One region of the Actinoallomurus sp. CA-142502 genome, then DNA from elsewhere that is predicted to be linked to it. Evidence: riboswitches for the same ligand, from Rfam matches in the RefSeq annotation. Region 1 holds a riboswitch; each other region holds the start of a gene.
The links. A riboswitch is a leader RNA that binds a small molecule or an ion and turns the genes downstream of it on or off. The one in region 1 is predicted to bind cobalamin.
Positions count from the first base shown of each region.

Region 2: linked by a shared signal. The riboswitch ahead of cobN (cobaltochelatase subunit CobN) and the one ahead of ACQEV1_RS05080 (HoxN/HupN/NixA family nickel/cobalt transporter) in region 1 are both predicted to bind cobalamin.
Region 3: linked by a shared signal. The riboswitch ahead of ACQEV1_RS40900 (magnesium chelatase subunit D family protein) and the one ahead of ACQEV1_RS05080 (HoxN/HupN/NixA family nickel/cobalt transporter) in region 1 are both predicted to bind cobalamin.
Region 4: linked by a shared signal. The riboswitch ahead of ACQEV1_RS04705 (ribonucleoside-diphosphate reductase subunit alpha) and the one ahead of ACQEV1_RS05080 (HoxN/HupN/NixA family nickel/cobalt transporter) in region 1 are both predicted to bind cobalamin.

Region 1 is NZ_JBNJMY010000001.1:1,047,497-1,051,257, forward strand. It holds gene ACQEV1_RS05075 (low temperature requirement protein A) at 1-532, shown strand, start outside; gene ACQEV1_RS05080 (HoxN/HupN/NixA family nickel/cobalt transporter) at 547-1,638, opposite strand; cobalamin riboswitch at 1,670-1,838, opposite strand; gene ACQEV1_RS05085 (ArsR/SmtB family transcription factor) at 1,919-2,284, shown strand; gene ACQEV1_RS05090 (MFS transporter) at 2,235-3,464, opposite strand; gene ACQEV1_RS05095 (VOC family protein) at 3,547-3,761, shown strand, end outside.
Region 2 is NZ_JBNJMY010000001.1:8,813,844-8,817,604, forward strand. It holds gene cobN (cobaltochelatase subunit CobN) at 1-1,849, opposite strand, end outside; cobalamin riboswitch at 1,889-2,032, opposite strand; gene ACQEV1_RS41115 (helix-turn-helix domain-containing protein) at 2,083-2,931, shown strand; gene ACQEV1_RS41120 (VOC family protein) at 3,005-3,394, shown strand; gene ACQEV1_RS41125 (AMP-binding protein) at 3,399-3,761, opposite strand, start outside.
Region 3 is NZ_JBNJMY010000001.1:8,765,181-8,768,941, forward strand. It holds gene cobO (cob(I)yrinic acid a,c-diamide adenosyltransferase) at 1-464, opposite strand, end outside; gene ACQEV1_RS40900 (magnesium chelatase subunit D family protein) at 464-2,548, opposite strand; cobalamin riboswitch at 2,606-2,728, opposite strand; gene ACQEV1_RS40905 (LLM class F420-dependent oxidoreductase) at 2,838-3,761, shown strand, end outside.
Region 4 is NZ_JBNJMY010000001.1:878,059-881,819, forward strand. It holds gene ACQEV1_RS04690 (cation:proton antiporter) at 1-783, opposite strand, end outside; gene ACQEV1_RS04695 (cation:proton antiporter regulatory subunit) at 797-1,279, opposite strand; gene ACQEV1_RS04700 (hypothetical protein) at 1,443-1,802, opposite strand; cobalamin riboswitch at 1,975-2,190, shown strand; gene ACQEV1_RS04705 (ribonucleoside-diphosphate reductase subunit alpha) at 2,288-3,761, shown strand, end outside.

The DNA of each region.
Region 1 (3,761 bases):
CGAGAGCGTCCTCGCCGTGGCCCGGGGCGTGGAGGGCGCGCTGCGGGGCACCGCCATCAGCGGTCCCTTCCTCACCATCGCCTTCTCCGGCCTCGTCCTGCTGTTCGCCCTGTGGTGGATCTACTTCCTCGCCCCGGCCGGCGAAGGCCTCCGCGACCGGCGCGACCGGTCGTACCTGTGGGGCTACGGCCACTACGCCATCTTCGCGAGTCTCGGGGCCCTCGGTGCCGGGCTCGAAGTGGCCGTCGGGCAGACCGGGCACAAGCTCGAACCGTCGCCCACGGTCATCTGTTACGCCGTCGCGATCCCCGTCGCCGTCTTCCTGACCCTGCTCCGGCTGGTGCAGGCGCCCATCGCCTCGGAGGGGGCGATGCACCCCGGTGGGGTGGCGGTCGGCGTCGTCGCCGTCGCGCTCCTGCCGCTGGCGGCCCCGGCGATGGGCGTGGCCGCCGTGGTCGCGGCCGTCGCCGGCGTCTGCGTCCTGCTGGTCGCCGTCACCATCGCGGCCGGGCGGGACCGGCCGGCGGCGTAGGGCGCCCGATGCGGTCACGGGGTGTCGTCGGGCTCGACGGCCCAGCGGTGTTCGACGTTCGTGAGACGCCAGTACGCGATCGCGACGGCCCAGACGACGACGAACAGGCCGACGATGACGAAGCCGACGTTGTCCAGGTCCAGCCCGGCGACCCAGTTGGTCACCGGGCTGTCCAGGCCCGCGTCGTCGTGCAGCAGGCCGACGATCTCGACGGTGCCGATGACGAACGCGACGGCGACCGACAGGCCGGTGATGGTGAGGTTGTAGTAGACCTTGCGGACCGGGTTGGCGAAGGCCCAGTGGTAGGCGAAGTTCATGAACGTGCCGTCGAGGGTGTCGAACAGGCTCATCCCGGCGGCGAACAGCACGGGCAGGATGAGGATCGCGTACCAGGGCAGGCCGCTGGCCGCGCCGCTGCCGGCCAGCACGAGCACGGTGATCTCGGTGGCCGTGTCGAAACCGACGCCGAACAGCAGGCCGATCGGAAACATCTGCCACGGGTGGGTGATGGCGCGCAACAGCCGGCCGAGGAAGCGGTTGAACAGGCCGCGCTGGTCCAGCTCGGCCTGCAGGGCGCGTTCGTCGAAGTGACCTTGGCGCATCGTCCGCCAGACCCGGAGGATGCCCAGCAGGGCGAGCAGGTTGAGGAACGCGATCAGGTAGAGGAAGCCGCCGGAGACGCTGGTGCCGATCAGGCCGAGCGTCTGGTGGGTTCCCGAGCCCTGGTCCATGACGGTGCCGGCGATGTGCGTGCCCAGCGAGATGAGCGCGGTCAGCAGGACGACGACGCTGGAGTGACCGAGCGCGAACCAGAACCCCACCGAGACCGGACGCTTGCCGTCGGCCATCAGCTTGCGGGTGGTGTTGTCGATCGCGGCGATGTGGTCGGCGTCGAAGGCGTGCCGCATGCCCAGCGTGTAGGCGGTGACGCCGAGCCCGACGCCGAACACCTTGGTGCCGACGGCGTAGTGCTGCGGCGCGACCAGCAGGATCAGCACACCCCACGCGGCGATGTGCACCGCGACGATGACGCCGAGCAGCGCGGCGAGACGCGTCCAGTCCCGCCGTTCGAGCGCGGACCGGACGGAGAACGAACGTGGGCTCATGGGGGAGATCGCCTTCCAGCACCTCGTGGACGACTGCGTCGGTGCCGTGGCCGGTCTCCTGGCTGACGGGTCTCGCACCGCCCGCCTTCCCAGGCCCCGAGGGGCCCAGTGGCGTGCATGGGCGGTGCACCCGATCACAGTGGCGAGGGCCGCGCCGGTCCTTCACCGGCTTCCCGAACACCACGGCGCTCACAACGTACGACGGAAGCGCGAAGCCTGCAAGGCTGATTGATCATGCAGATGTCGCGCCCGCACGCGTGAGGCGCGGGAAGATGGGATCATGCATCTCGTACCCGCCGACCGGGCCGGGCGCCGCATCATCGACGATCACCGGGTGTGCGACGCGATCGCGGCGGTCGGAGACTCGGGCGACGTCGCGCGGTGGGCCGGTCGCTTCGCGGTGCTGTCCGATCCGAACCGGCTCGCCCTCCTCCTGGCGATTCACGCCGCCGCACCGATCAGCGTGACCGACCTGTCCGTGGCCACCGGCATGAACGACGCCGCCGTCTCCCAGGCGCTACGCCTCCTGCGCACCGGCGGCCTGGTGACTGGCGAACGCACCGGACGCGTCATCCGCTACCGGCTCGCCGACCCGGTCATCCACTCCCTGCTCCACCTCGTGCGACCTCCGCACGAGGCTCCGTGACGCCGGAGGCCGCGGGCCGCTCGTGCCGGCGGGCGGCCCACCAGGCGAGCACCGCCAGGACGCAGAACCCGGCCGCGGCCGCGCAGGCGCCGCCCCAGCCCCAGCGGCCGTACGCCGCCGTGCCCGTCGTCGTGCCGAGTGCTCCGCCGACGAAGTAAACGGTCATGTACACGGTGGTGATCCGGGACCGGGCCCCGTCCACCAGGTCGTAGAGCACCGCCTGGTTGGTCACGTGCACGGCCTGGCTGCAGGCGTCCATGAGCAGTGCCCCGACGACCAGCCAGACCAGCCCGTACGTGCCGGCGGCGAGGACGCCGAAGGAGGCCAGCATCAGGACGAGGGCGGCTCCGGTGACCTGCCACGCGAGGTTCCGGTGCCGGTCCAGCAACCGTCCGCCGACGAGCACACAGCTCGCGCCCGCCGCGCCGACCAGCGCGAACAGCCCGATCTCGGTCTGCGTGTAACCGAACGACCGGCCCGACAGCAGGAACGTCACCGTCGTCCAGAAGCAGCTGAACGCCGCGAACTGGGCCGCGCCGACCAGCGACCGCCGCCGCAGCACCGGCTCGCTCCGCGCCAGCCGTACGACGGCGCGCATCTGCGCGAGATAACCGATCCCGACCTCGCGGGCCTCGGCCGGCAGCACGCGGCCCACGACGATCGCGGTGACGGCCATCAGCCCGGCCGCGACGGTATAGACACCGCGCCACCCGGCGAGACCGGCCACGACGCCGGCGAACGTACGGGAGAGCAGGATGCCGAGGAGCAGGGCGCCCATGAGCGTGCCGATGATTCCGGCGCGCTGGTGGGGAGCGGCGAGCGTGGCGGCGTACGGGATGAGCATCTGCACCACGACCGAGGAGAGGCCGATGACCACGGCCAGCACGCTCAGCAGGGCCAGTCCGGGCGCGACGGCGGTGGCCGCGAGCGCCACCGCGTCGATCGTCAGCAGCGTGGTGAGCAGCGGCCGGCGGGCGATGATGTCGCCGAGCGGCACGACCAGCAGCAGCCCGGCGGCGTACCCGAGCTGTGTCGCGGTGACGAGCGCGCCGGCCGAGGAGTCGGCCGTCCCAAGGTCGTGGGCGATGCCGTGGACCAGCGGCTGCGCGTAGTAGATGTTCGCGATCGTGACGCCGCAGGTCAGCGCCAGCAGCCGGACCAACGCCCGTGACAGGGCCATGACCACCCCCGAGGCTCGGAATCCCGGCCTCGCACCCTAGCCCCCTAAACTGAGCCTCCGTCCGCGGCGTCTGGGGGAAATCTTGACCAGCAGGTTCACCGAGTTGGTCGTCGACTGCCACGATCCGGAGCGGCTCGCGGCCTTCTGGTGCGCGGCCCTGGACTTCACGGTGATCGACCGGAGCGAGGGCAAGGTCGAGATCGGCTCCTGGGAGCCGACCGTCGAGGAGGTCCGGGCCCGCCAGATGCCGCCCACCCTGGTGTTCATCCGGGTGCCCGAGGGCAAGACGGTGAAGAA
Region 2 (3,761 bases), 7.8 Mb from region 1:
CGAAGTCGTCGGCGCCCGGCTCGTCGGACACGTGCAGGTCCTGGTGGAGCTGGGCGGCCTGCACGAGGGTCCAGATCTGCGCGCGCACGGCGGGCAGCTTGGCCGGGTCCAGCGCCTGGACCGTGGCGTACTCGTCCAGCAGCTGTTCCAGCTTGGCCAGGTCGCCGTACGTGTCCGCGCGGGCCATCGGCGGCACCATGTGGTCGACGACGACGGCGTGGCCACGGCGCTTGGCCTGGGTGCCCTCGCCGGGGTCGTTGACGATGAACGGGTACACCAGCGGCAGGTCGCCGAGCACGGCGTCGGGCGCGCACTCGGCGGACAGGCCCAGGCCCTTGCCGGGCAGCCATTCGAGCGTGCCGTGCTTGCCGAGGTGGACGACCGCGTCGGCGCGGAACGTCTCGTCCAGCCAGCGGTAGGCGGCCAGGTAGTGGTGCGACGGCGGCAGATCCGGGTCGTGGTAGATCGCCACCGGGTTCTCGCCGAAGCCGCGCGGCGGCTGGATCATCAGCAGCACGTTCCCGAACCGCAGCGAGGCCAGCACGATGTCGTCGCCGTCCGTGTAGAGCTCACCCGGCGGCTCGCCCCAGTGCTCCCGTACGGCCTCACGCAGCGAGTCGGGCAGCGCGGCGAACCAGTGTCGGTAGTCCTCCAGCGGCACCCGCGCGGACGCGGCGCGCAGCTGCTCCTCGGTCAGCCACTCCACGTCGTGGCCGCCCGCCGCGATGAGCGAGTGGATGAGCTCGTCGCCGTCGTCGGGGTGGTCGCCGACCTGGTAGCCGGCCTCCTTCAGCGCGGTCAGCAGGCGTACCGCCGAGACCGGGGTGTCCAGGCCGACCGCGTTGCCGACGCGCGCGTGCTTGGTCGGGTACGACGAGAGCACGATCGCCAGCCTGCGCTCGGCGGGCGGCGTGTGCCGCAGGCGCGCGTGGCGCACGGCGATGCCGGCGACGCGGGCGGCGCGCTCGGGATCGGCGGCGTACACCGGGATACCGTCGGGGCCCTCCTGCTTGAAGGAGAACGGCACGGAGATCAGCCGTCCGTCGAACTCGGGGATGGCCACCTGCATGGCCGCGTCCATCGGCGACAGCGCCGCGTCGGAGGCCGCCCACACCTCCCGCGAGGTCGTCAGGCACATGCCCTGGATGACCGGGACGTCCAGCGCCGCCAGCGCTCCCGCGTCCCACCCATCTTCGGCGGAGGCTCCGGCCGCGAGCACCGTCACCACGATGGCGTCGGCGCGGCCGAGGAGTTCGAGCAGGCCCTCGTCGGCGGAGCGGAGCGAGCCGCAGAAGACCGGCAGCGCGTTGCCGCCCGCCGCCTCGATCCGCTCGCAGAGCGTGTCGACGAACGCGGTGTTGCCGGACAGTTCGTGCGCCCGGTAGAAGACCACGCCCACCGTGGGCCGGTCCGCGCGGGCCTCAGGCTCACCGTGCACGCCGTACTCGGGCATCCGCTGCGGCGGCGCCCAGGGCTCCTCGTCACCCGGCGACAGCATCCCGGCGAGGAAGCGACGCAGCTCGCGCAGGTTGCCGACGCCGCCCTCGCGCAGGTAGTCCAGGGCTTCGGCCGCGACGCCCGCGGGCACGGTGGACAGCGCCATCAGCTCGGCGTCCGGGGTGGCCTCACCGCCGAGCGCGACCAGCGGCAGACCGCGCCGCCGCAGGTCCTCCACGCCCGCGCGCCAGGTCTTCAGACCGCCCAGGAGCCGGACGACGACGGCGTCCGCGTCCGCGCAGAGCGCGTCGAGGTCGGCGAGGGCCAGCCGGGCGGGATTGCCCGTGGCGTACCCGGCGGAACGGGCCGACAGCAACTCGGTGTCGGCGGTGGAAAGCAGCAAGACGCGCACGTGTGGGTCCTTCCCTCGGGGGTCCTCGCCCCGGCTCGGGTGCCGATGCCGACGGCGGGAAGTCTCCTGACTCTCGGGTCACCGCGCGCGAGTGCGCTATCCGATCACAGTTGCGGGACAGTCCCGGAATCGCACCGGGTTCCTTCCCTCGCCGTCGCGCGGCCAGTCTATGAGGAGGAAATTCTCCGCGGCAGGGACGCGACGTGCCGTTCGTCACGGTTACCGTGGGGGCCATGAGCAGCTCAGCTCTCGTCATGGAGCGAGCCGAGGTGACCCCGCCGGCACGCCTGGCGCCGCTGGTCGCCCACTACTCGGGCTACCGCTACGAGGGTCTGCCGCCGGGCACCCACCGCGGGCTGCCCTCGCCGTACCTCACCGTGGTGCTCAGCCTCGGCGCGCCGACCCGCGCGACCCAGCCCGGCCGTCATTCGGACGCCGCGGGGTTTCCGGCGCTCGCCGGGGGGATGCACACGCGCCCGGTGCTGATCGAGCACGACGGCGACCAGTACGGCGTCCAGCTCAGCCTCACCCCGCAGGGCGCCCGGTCACTGCTGGGGATGCCGGCCGGCGAGCTCGCGTCGGTCGTCATCCCGCTCGACGGGCTGCTGCGGACGCGGGCGGCCGAGCTGACCGAGCGGCTGGCCGAGGCGCGGTCGTGGCCCGCGCGGTTCGCCGTACTGGACGAGGTGCTGTCCGGTGACGCCGGCCGTCCGGGCGCGCCCCCGGACGAGCTGCGCCACGCCTGGCGGCTGATCGTCGGGAGCGGCGGCCTCGCGCGCGTCGCCGACATCGCCTCCGAGGTCGGCTGGAGCCGCCGGCACCTGGCCGCGCGGTTCACCGCCGAGTACGGCCTGACGCCGAAGGAGACGGCGCGCGTCGTACGGTTCCAGCGCTCCAAGCGGCTGTTGTCGCGGCGGGACCGGCCGTCGCTCGCCGAGGTCGCGGCCGTGTGCGGGTTCTACGACCAGGCGCACCTGGCGCGCGAGTGGAACGACCTGTGCGGCTGCCCGCCCTCGGCCTGGCTGACCGGCGACGATCTCCCATTCATCCAAGACGGCGGCGAGGACGCCGGCGGACGATGACGGCATGAGCGAACGTAGTGAGCGAATCAACGAACACAGCGCCCATGGTCACTCCTCCGACGAAGGAGGATTCATGAGCGAAACTTTCATCTGGCCGTCGTTCCGCTACTCCGACGCCCACGCCGCCATCCAGTTCCTGACCGACGCCTTCGGCTTCGAGCGCGTCGCGGTCTACGAGAGCGGCGACCGCGTCGACCACGCCGAGCTCCGCTGGCCCCTCGGCGGAGGCGTCATGCTCGGCAGCGCGTCCCGCGAGGACAGCTCCATCGCCGGCCTGCCGTCCGGCACCGGTTCGGCCTATGTCGTGACCGACGACGTCGACGGCCTGTTCAAGCGGGCGCGGGCGGCCGGCGCCACGGTGGTGCAGGAGCCGCAGGACGAGCCGTACGGGCGCGGTTTCACGGTGCGCGACCCCGAAGGCGTCTTCTGGAGCTTCGGCACCTACGCCGGGGCCGGCGGCTGACCGATCACGGCGTCACCACCGGGCAGCCGAGCCACTGCTCGACCCGGCTCGGTGGTGGCGTCGCCCCCTGGGACACCGCGAGCCGCAGCGGCGCGAAGTCGCCCTCCGGCCGTTCCGCCGCCAGCCGGCCCAGGAACGCCGACGTCGACAGCAGCACGCTGGCCCGGTGCCGCCGCACGCCCTCCGCGACCAGGGGGATCGAACGCTGCCGCGAGTCGAGGACCGCGCAGGAGCCGGTGAACAGCGGAAGGAAGATGGTGTTGCGCAGGCCGACCGGGTCGTAGGTCTTCGACACCGAGAACAGCACGTCGTTCTCGCGCAGCCCGAACGGCTCCATCGCCAGGTAGGACTCTTCGGGGTCGCGGTG
Region 3 (3,761 bases), 7.7 Mb from region 1:
GGTCGCGCCGCCAGGGTGGCGACGACGTCGTCCACGTCCACCCAGCCCCACTTCATCGGGTAGGTGAACTCGTCCAGGACGTAAAGCGTGTACGTCTCGGCGGCGAGGTCGCGTTTGATCTGCTCCCAGCCCTCGCGGGCGTCCGCGGCGTGGTCCTCCTCCGTGCCGGGCCGCTGGATCCACGACCAGCCCTCGCCCATCTTGTGCCAGACGACCGTCCCGCCCTCGCCGGACGCGCCGAGCACGCGCAGCGCGCGCTCCTCACCGATGCGCCACTTGGCGGACTTGACGAACTGGAACACCCCGATCGGCCAGCCCTGGTTCCAGCCGCGCAGCGCCAGCCCGAACGCGGCGGTCGACTTGCCCTTGCCCTGGCCGGTGTGGACGATCACGAGCGGGCGGTTCCGCCGCTGCCGCGTGGTCAGCCCGTCGTCCGGGACGTTCTCGGGTTTGCCGCGCGGCATCAGGCGACCCTCCGATCGCGTACGACGCCGGCCAGGCCGTCGGCGGGCAGGTCCTCCAGGCGGACGATCTCGGCGCCGAGGCGTTCGGCGAGCCGTGCCGCGAGGCCGAGGCGCACCGGGCCGCTCTCGCAGTCGACCACCACCGAGGTGGCCTCCCGCAGCAGGGCGGCGGCGCGCAGCGCGTCGTCGACCGAGCCGTGCGTCGCGCGGCCGTCGGTGACGACGACGACGAGCGGGCGCCGCGCCGGGTCGCGCAGGTGCTCGGCGCGCAGGACGCCCGCGGCCCGCAACAGGCCCGCGGCGAGCGGCGTGCGGCCGCCCGTCGGCAGGTCCTCCAGGCGGCGTGCGCCGGCCTCGACCGAGGAGGTCGGCGGCAGCGCCGTCTCGGCCGAACCGCCGCGGAAGGTGACCAGGCCGACCTTGTCGCGTCGCTGGTAGGCGTCGAGGAGCAGGCTGAGCACGGCGCCCTTGACCGCGCGCATGCGCTGCCGGGCGGCCATCGAGCCGCTGGCGTCCACGACGAACAGCACGAGGTTGCCCTCGCGTCCCTCGCGGACCGGCTCACGGATGTCATCGGCGCGGATCACCAGGCCGGGTCCGCTGCGTCCGCGCGACCGCTGGTGGGGCGCGGCGGCGAAGAGGGTGCCGGCGAGGTGCACGGTGCGAAAGCCCGGCCGGGCGCCGGTCGTGCGGCCGTACGGGGTGCGCGCGCGGGAGCGGCGGCCGGGCGCGCCCTCGCCGATGCCCGGCACGACGAACAGGCGTGGGCGGTAGGCGGCGTCGGCCGGGGACGTCGTCGGCCGGTCGGGGCGCGGCCCCGCGTTGCCCGACAGCGCCTGGCCGATGTCGACCAGCGCGCCCTCGGCGGGCAGGTCCACCGCGTCGGGCACGGGCGTGCCGGAGCCCGGACCGTCGGGATCGGTGTCCGGATCGGGCTCGGGCTCGGGGTCCTCGGTGGTGACCTCGGCGCCGGCCTCTGAGTCGTCCTCCTCGACCGGTGGCCGTGGCTCGGGAACAGGCGGCGAGGGCGGCTTCGGCCGGGTGGAGCCGGGCCGCGGGTCCTCCTCGGTGTCGTAGTCGCCGGTGCGGTCCAGCACGTCGTCGAGCCGGTCCTCGTCCAGGCCGGGCGCGTCGAACGGGTCACGGCGCCGCCGGTGCGGCAGTGCGAGGCGCGCGGCGAGGCGTACGTCGGCGGGCGTGACGGCGCCGCGGTCGTGCCAGGCGGCCAGCGCGATCGCGGCGCGGGCCATCACCAGGTCGGCCCGCAGGCCGTCGACCTCGAACTCCGCGCAGACCGCGGTGATCTGCCGCAGCGCGCCGTCGGACAGCACGACCCCGGGCAGGCGGTCACGGGCGGCACGGATGTGCCAGGCCAGCTCGGCGTCGGCGCGCGACCAGTCGGCCGCGAACCCGCCCGGGTCGGCCTCGTAGGCCAGCCGGCGGCGTACGACCTCGGCGCGCTCGTCGGGGTCGCGGGTGGCGGCGACCTCGGCGGTCAGCCCGAACCGGTCGAGGAGCTGCGGGCGCAGCTCACCCTCCTCGGGGTTCATGGTGCCGACGAGCAGGAACCGGGAGGCGTGCCGCACCGAGACGCCCTCGCGCTCGACGTAGGACTGTCCCATCGCCGCGGCGTCCAGGAGAAGGTCCACCAGGTGGTCGTGGAGGAGGTTCACCTCGTCGACGTAGAGCACGCCCCGGTGCGCGGCGGCCAGCAGGCCGGGCTGGTACGCGCGCACGCCCTCGGTGAGCGCGCGCTCGATGTCGAGGGAGCCGACGAGCCGGTCCTCCGACGCGCCGACCGGCAGCTCGACGAGCCGGGCGGGCCGCTCCTGCCGCTCCGCCTCGTCGTGCGGGCCGTCGGGACACTCGGGGTCGGGCGCGTCCGGGTCGCAGGAGAACCGGCAGCCGGCCACGGTGGAGACGGCCGGCAGCAGCCCGGCCAGCGCGCGGACGATGGTCGACTTCGCGGTGCCCTTCTCGCCGCGTACGAGGACGCCGCCGACCGACGGCGACACCGCGTTGATCAGCAGGGCGAGCTTGAGGTCCTCCAGCCCCGCCACGGCGGAGAACGGGTAGGTGTTCACCCGGTGTTCGTCCTTCCTCGGGTTGCGCGCCCGTAGGTGGCCTGCAGGTGGCGGCCGGAGTCTCCTGGCTGCCGGATCGTCGCCCGTCCTCGGCCTTCCGGCTCACGCCGTGGCCGTCGGTTGAGGACGGACTCCCCGGTCACAGTTGCGCGACAGCCCCGGAATCTCACCGGGTTCCTCCGCGTACCGCCGATGCACAGCATGGCACACGGCCGATCTCGGCTCGACAGGTGTGCGCCGGTCTGCTCCTGTTTAGATGAAACAGGTTCTACTTCTCCCGGAGGCGCGCATGAGGCTCGGCATCAACCTCGGCTACTGGCAGCGGGACCCCGTGGACGACACCGAGACCGTGCTCGCCGCCGAACGCCTCGGCTACGACCAGGTCTTCACCGCGGAGGCGTACGGATCCGACGCCTTCACGACGCTGACCTGGTACGGCGCACGCACCTCACGGATCGGCCTGGGCACGGCCGTGACGCAGATGTCGGCGCGCACCCCGGCCGCCACCGCCATGCACGCGCTGACCCTCGACGCCCTGTCCGGCGGACGGCTCACGCTCGGCCTCGGCGCGTCCGGGCCGCAGGTCGTGGAGGGCTGGTACGGCGTGCCGTTCGCCCGGCCGCTCGCGCGCACCCGCGAGTACGTCCGGATCCTGCGCGACGTGTGGCGACGCGCCGAACCGGTGACCAGTACCGGCCCGCACTACCCCCTGCCGCTGCGGTCGTACGGGGTGGGCGACGGGGTGACGGGCCTGGGCAAGCCGCTGAAGTCGATCGCGCACCCGCTGCGCCCGGACATCCCGATCTACCTCGGCGCGGAGGGCCCGAAGAACGTCGCGCTGTCGACGGAGATCGCCCAGGGCTGGCTACCGCTGTTCGTCGACCCGGAGCGGATCGAACCGGTCTTCGGCGCGTCGCTGCGCGACCGCCCGGACGGCTTCGACATCGCCGCGACGGTCACCACGATCGTCACCGACGACCTGACGGCCGCGCTGGAGGTGGCCAAGATCCCGCTGGCGTTCTACATCGGCGGCATGGGCGCCCGCGACCGCAACTTCCACCTGGACCTGATCGGCCGGCTGGGGTACGCCGAGGAGGCCGCACGAGTGCAGGACCTGTTCCTCGCGGGACGCCGGGACGAGGCGGTCCGGGCCGTACCGGACGCACTGGCGGACGGGATCTCCCTGCTCGGCCCGCTCGACCGGATCCGCGAA
Region 4 (3,761 bases), 170 kb from region 1:
GGCGATGAGCTGCCGCGCGTCGTGAGCGAGCGGCCCCGACACCGCGATGCCGACGAGGAACGCGCCGACGGCCGCCGAGACCTGCAACTGCTGGGCGAGCCCGGCGACCAGCACGGTCAGTCCGAGGACCTTCAGCAGCAGCACCTCCTGGCTGGGGCTGGCCACGAAACGCTCCACGATCGTGCCGTGCCGCAGCGCCACGAACAGGATGACGCTGATGGTCCCCGCCGCGATCAGCAGCGTGAGCGTGCCGCCCAGCAGCCCGGCCCCGGCGAGCAGGGCGGTCAGGATCGGCAGGTACGCCGCCATGGCGAGGTCCTCGAAGACCAGGACCGACAGCACCGCGGGCGTCTCCCGGTTGCCCAGCCAGCCCAGGTCGCCGATGACCTTGGCGGTGATGCCCGAGGAGGTGACGCACGTGACGCCGGCCAGCGCCACGGCAGCCACCGGTCCCCAGCCGAGGAGTATCGCCGCGATCGCGCCCGGTGCGGCGTTGAGCGCGAGGTCGGCCAGGCCGACCGGCGCGGACGTGCGCAACGTGGCCACGAGTTCGTCGGGGGTGTACTCCAGGCCGAGCGTGAACAGCAGCAGGATCACGCCGACCTCGGCGCCGAGCGAGACGAACTCCTCGCTGGTCGTCAGCGGCAGGATTCCGCCGGAGCCGAACGCGAGGCCGGCCAGCAGGTAGAGGGGAATGGGGGAGATGGAGAACCGTACCGAGACGGCCCCCAGGAGCCCGAGGGCGAGGATGATGGCCCCGAGCTCGATCAGTTGACCCGTCATATGCGTCCGCGGCCTATCCCGTGGCGAGGACGTCGCCCGCGGCGGCGGTCCCCTCCGCGGTGCCGACCACGACGACGATGTCGCGAGCCTGGAAGCCGAAGTCCGGGCGCGGGCTGGCGACGACGTTCCCGTCGCGGACGACCGCGACGATGGAGGCACCGGTCCGGGTCCGGATCTGGGCGTCGCCGAGCGTACGCCCGTCGTACGGGGAGCCCGCGGCGATCGGGATCTGCGAGCTGACCAGACCCTCGACCTGCCGGTGCAGTTCGGTCAGGCGTTCGACGATCCGCGCGGAGCCGAGCAGTTCGGCGAGCGCGTTGGCCTCCTCGACGGTGAGCGGCACCGTCAGCACGCACGTGTCGGGGTCGACACGGTCGTAGACGAGCAGGTCACGGCGGCCGTCGCGATGAGAGATCGCGCCGATCCGGCGGCCCTTGGCGGTGGTGAAGACGTGTTGCAGCCCGATTCCGGGCAGAGCGGTGCGTTCGACGTCCACGGCTGTTCCCTGTTTGGTTCGGTGGTGTTCCGCCTTGATGGCGGGTAGACGGCAGCCACGCCGGGCCCGTGGTGCGGGGCGGGCGAGGGCCGGTGAGAAGGCGGCTCGGCGAGCCGGTGTCAGCGCTGTTCCACGGGGACGACTCCTCGCGGAACGTCCCAGGTCAGTACGCGTACGGAGGCGCGCGGCCGTCACGGGTGAACCGGCCGAGGGCGGTGGTCGTCACTCGGGTGCCGGGCGGGTTCGACCGGGCGCACATGACAGCGCCGGGCCGCGCGGCGGCCGGCAGGGCGGCGGCCGGGAGCGGCTTGCTCTCGGCGTTGTCCAGCCGGGGCGCGGCACCGGGCCGGAGCAGCGGGCAGGCGGCTCCCGTCACCGCCATCTCGGCCTTCGCCGGGGACGCGGCGGCCATGCCGCCGCCGGTCGAGATGAGGGCGGGGGTGAGGATCGCGCACAGGGCGAGCAGCAGTGCGACGGGCAGCGACACGGCCGGCCGCCGCCGGCGCGTAGGGTCCTCCGTCACCGCCCCCGCCCTTCCGTCCTGTGGGATCACCCGCGGCGTCGCGCGGCGGTATGTCCCGATCGCCTACTCGCCGTCGAGCCTATAGCCAGCGTCCCGTCCGGCGTACGTGACGACTCTGCGGAACCGACATGGCCAACATCTTGGGGTGGTGGCGCAAGACAAACCCTAGATGTATGGTTCTGGCGTTGCTGGTTCACCAGGGACCGATGGGACCGGTGAGACAAGAGGGAACCCGGTGTGAGTCCGGGACTGCCCCGCAGCGGTGAGCGGGAAACGACCGCCGTCAACGGCACTGGGCCGACGGGCCCGGGAAGCGACGGCCAGTAGGACGCGTCCGATGGGCGAGGCGCCCGCGAGTCCGAAGACCTGCCAGCGGCCCGTGCGCGCGAGCGTGCGGTCGTCCAGGCCTCGCGGGAGGGCCGGCGGCGAGTTCCGTCGTCGTGCGCGCCTTCTCGCGGAGCGGAAGTTCCCGAGGGAGAGAGCACGTGACACAAGAGCTCGTCGCGCCGACTACCCCCCTGCCGATCGCGGCCGAGGTCGAACGCGCCTGCGCCGGCCTGCCGGACGCCGATCCCCGGCGCGTCGGCGCCGCCGCGGACCTGGCCGAGGCCGCCCGGCAGGCCGCGTCCCTGGTGGTCACCGACCCGGCCTACTCGACCGTGGCCGCCCGGCTGCTGGCCCGGTCGATCGCCGAGGAGACGGGGCCGGTGACCTTCGCGGAGTCCGTCGCGGCGGCCTACGCCGAGGGCCTGCTGAACGAGCGGACCGCCGCGTTCGTCGCCGGCGGCGCGGCCGGCCTGAACGCCCTGGTCGACCACGACGCCGACGACCGGTTCACCTATTTCGGCCTGCGCACCGTGTACGACCGCTACCTGCTGCGGCACCCGGAGACGCGCCGCGTGCTGGAGCGTCCGCAGCACTTCCTCCTGCGCGTCGCGTGCGGGCTGGCCGACAGCGTGAGCGAGGCCGCCGAGCTGTACGGGCTGATGTCGCGGCTGGCGTACCTGCCCAGCTCGCCCACCCTGTTCAACTCCGGCGCCGCCCGCCCGCAGCTGTCCTCCTGCTTCCTGCTCGACTCACCGCGCGACGAGCTGGAGGCCATCTACGAGCGGTACGGGCAGGTCGCGCGGCTCAGCAAGTACGCGGGCGGCATCGGGATCTCCTGGAGCCGGGTCCGCAGCCGGGGTTCGCTGATCCGGGGCACGAACGGCCTGGCCAACGGCATCGTGCCGTGGCTGCGGACCCTGGACGCGAGCGTCGCGGCGGTCAACCAGGGCGGGCGTCGCAAGGGCGCCGCGTGCGTCTACCTGGAGCCCTGGCACGCCGACGTCGAGGAGTTCCTCGAACTGCGCGACAACACGGGCGAGGACGCGCGGCGTACGCACAACCTCAACCTGGCCAACTGGGTGCCGGACGAGTTCATGCGCCGGGTCGAGGCCGATGAGGTCTGGTCGCTGTTCGACCCCAAGGAGGTGCCGGAACTGGTCGACCTGTGGGGTGAGGAGTTCGACGTCGCGTACCGCGCGGCCGAGGCCGAGGACCGGTTCGTCCGGCAGCTGCCGGCGCGGCGGCTGTACGGCGCGATGATGCGCACCCTCGCGCAGACCGGGAACGGCTGGATGACGTTCAAGGACGCGGCCAACCGCGCCTGCAACCAGACCGCCGAGCCCGGCAACGTCGTGCACCTGTCGAACCTGTGCACCGAGATCCTGGAGGTGACCTCCGACGGCGAGACCGCGGTGTGCAACCTCGGCTCCATCAACCTCGCCGCGCACGTGACCGGCGACGGCGTGGACTGGGCGGCACTGCGGACGACGGCCCGTACGGCCGTACGGTTCCTGGACCGTACGATCGACCGCGGCTTCTACCCGACGCCGGAGGCGGCCGAGGCGAACCGGCGGTGGCGGCCGGTCGGCCTGGGCGTGATGGGCCTGGCGGACGTGTTCTTCCGGCTCCGGC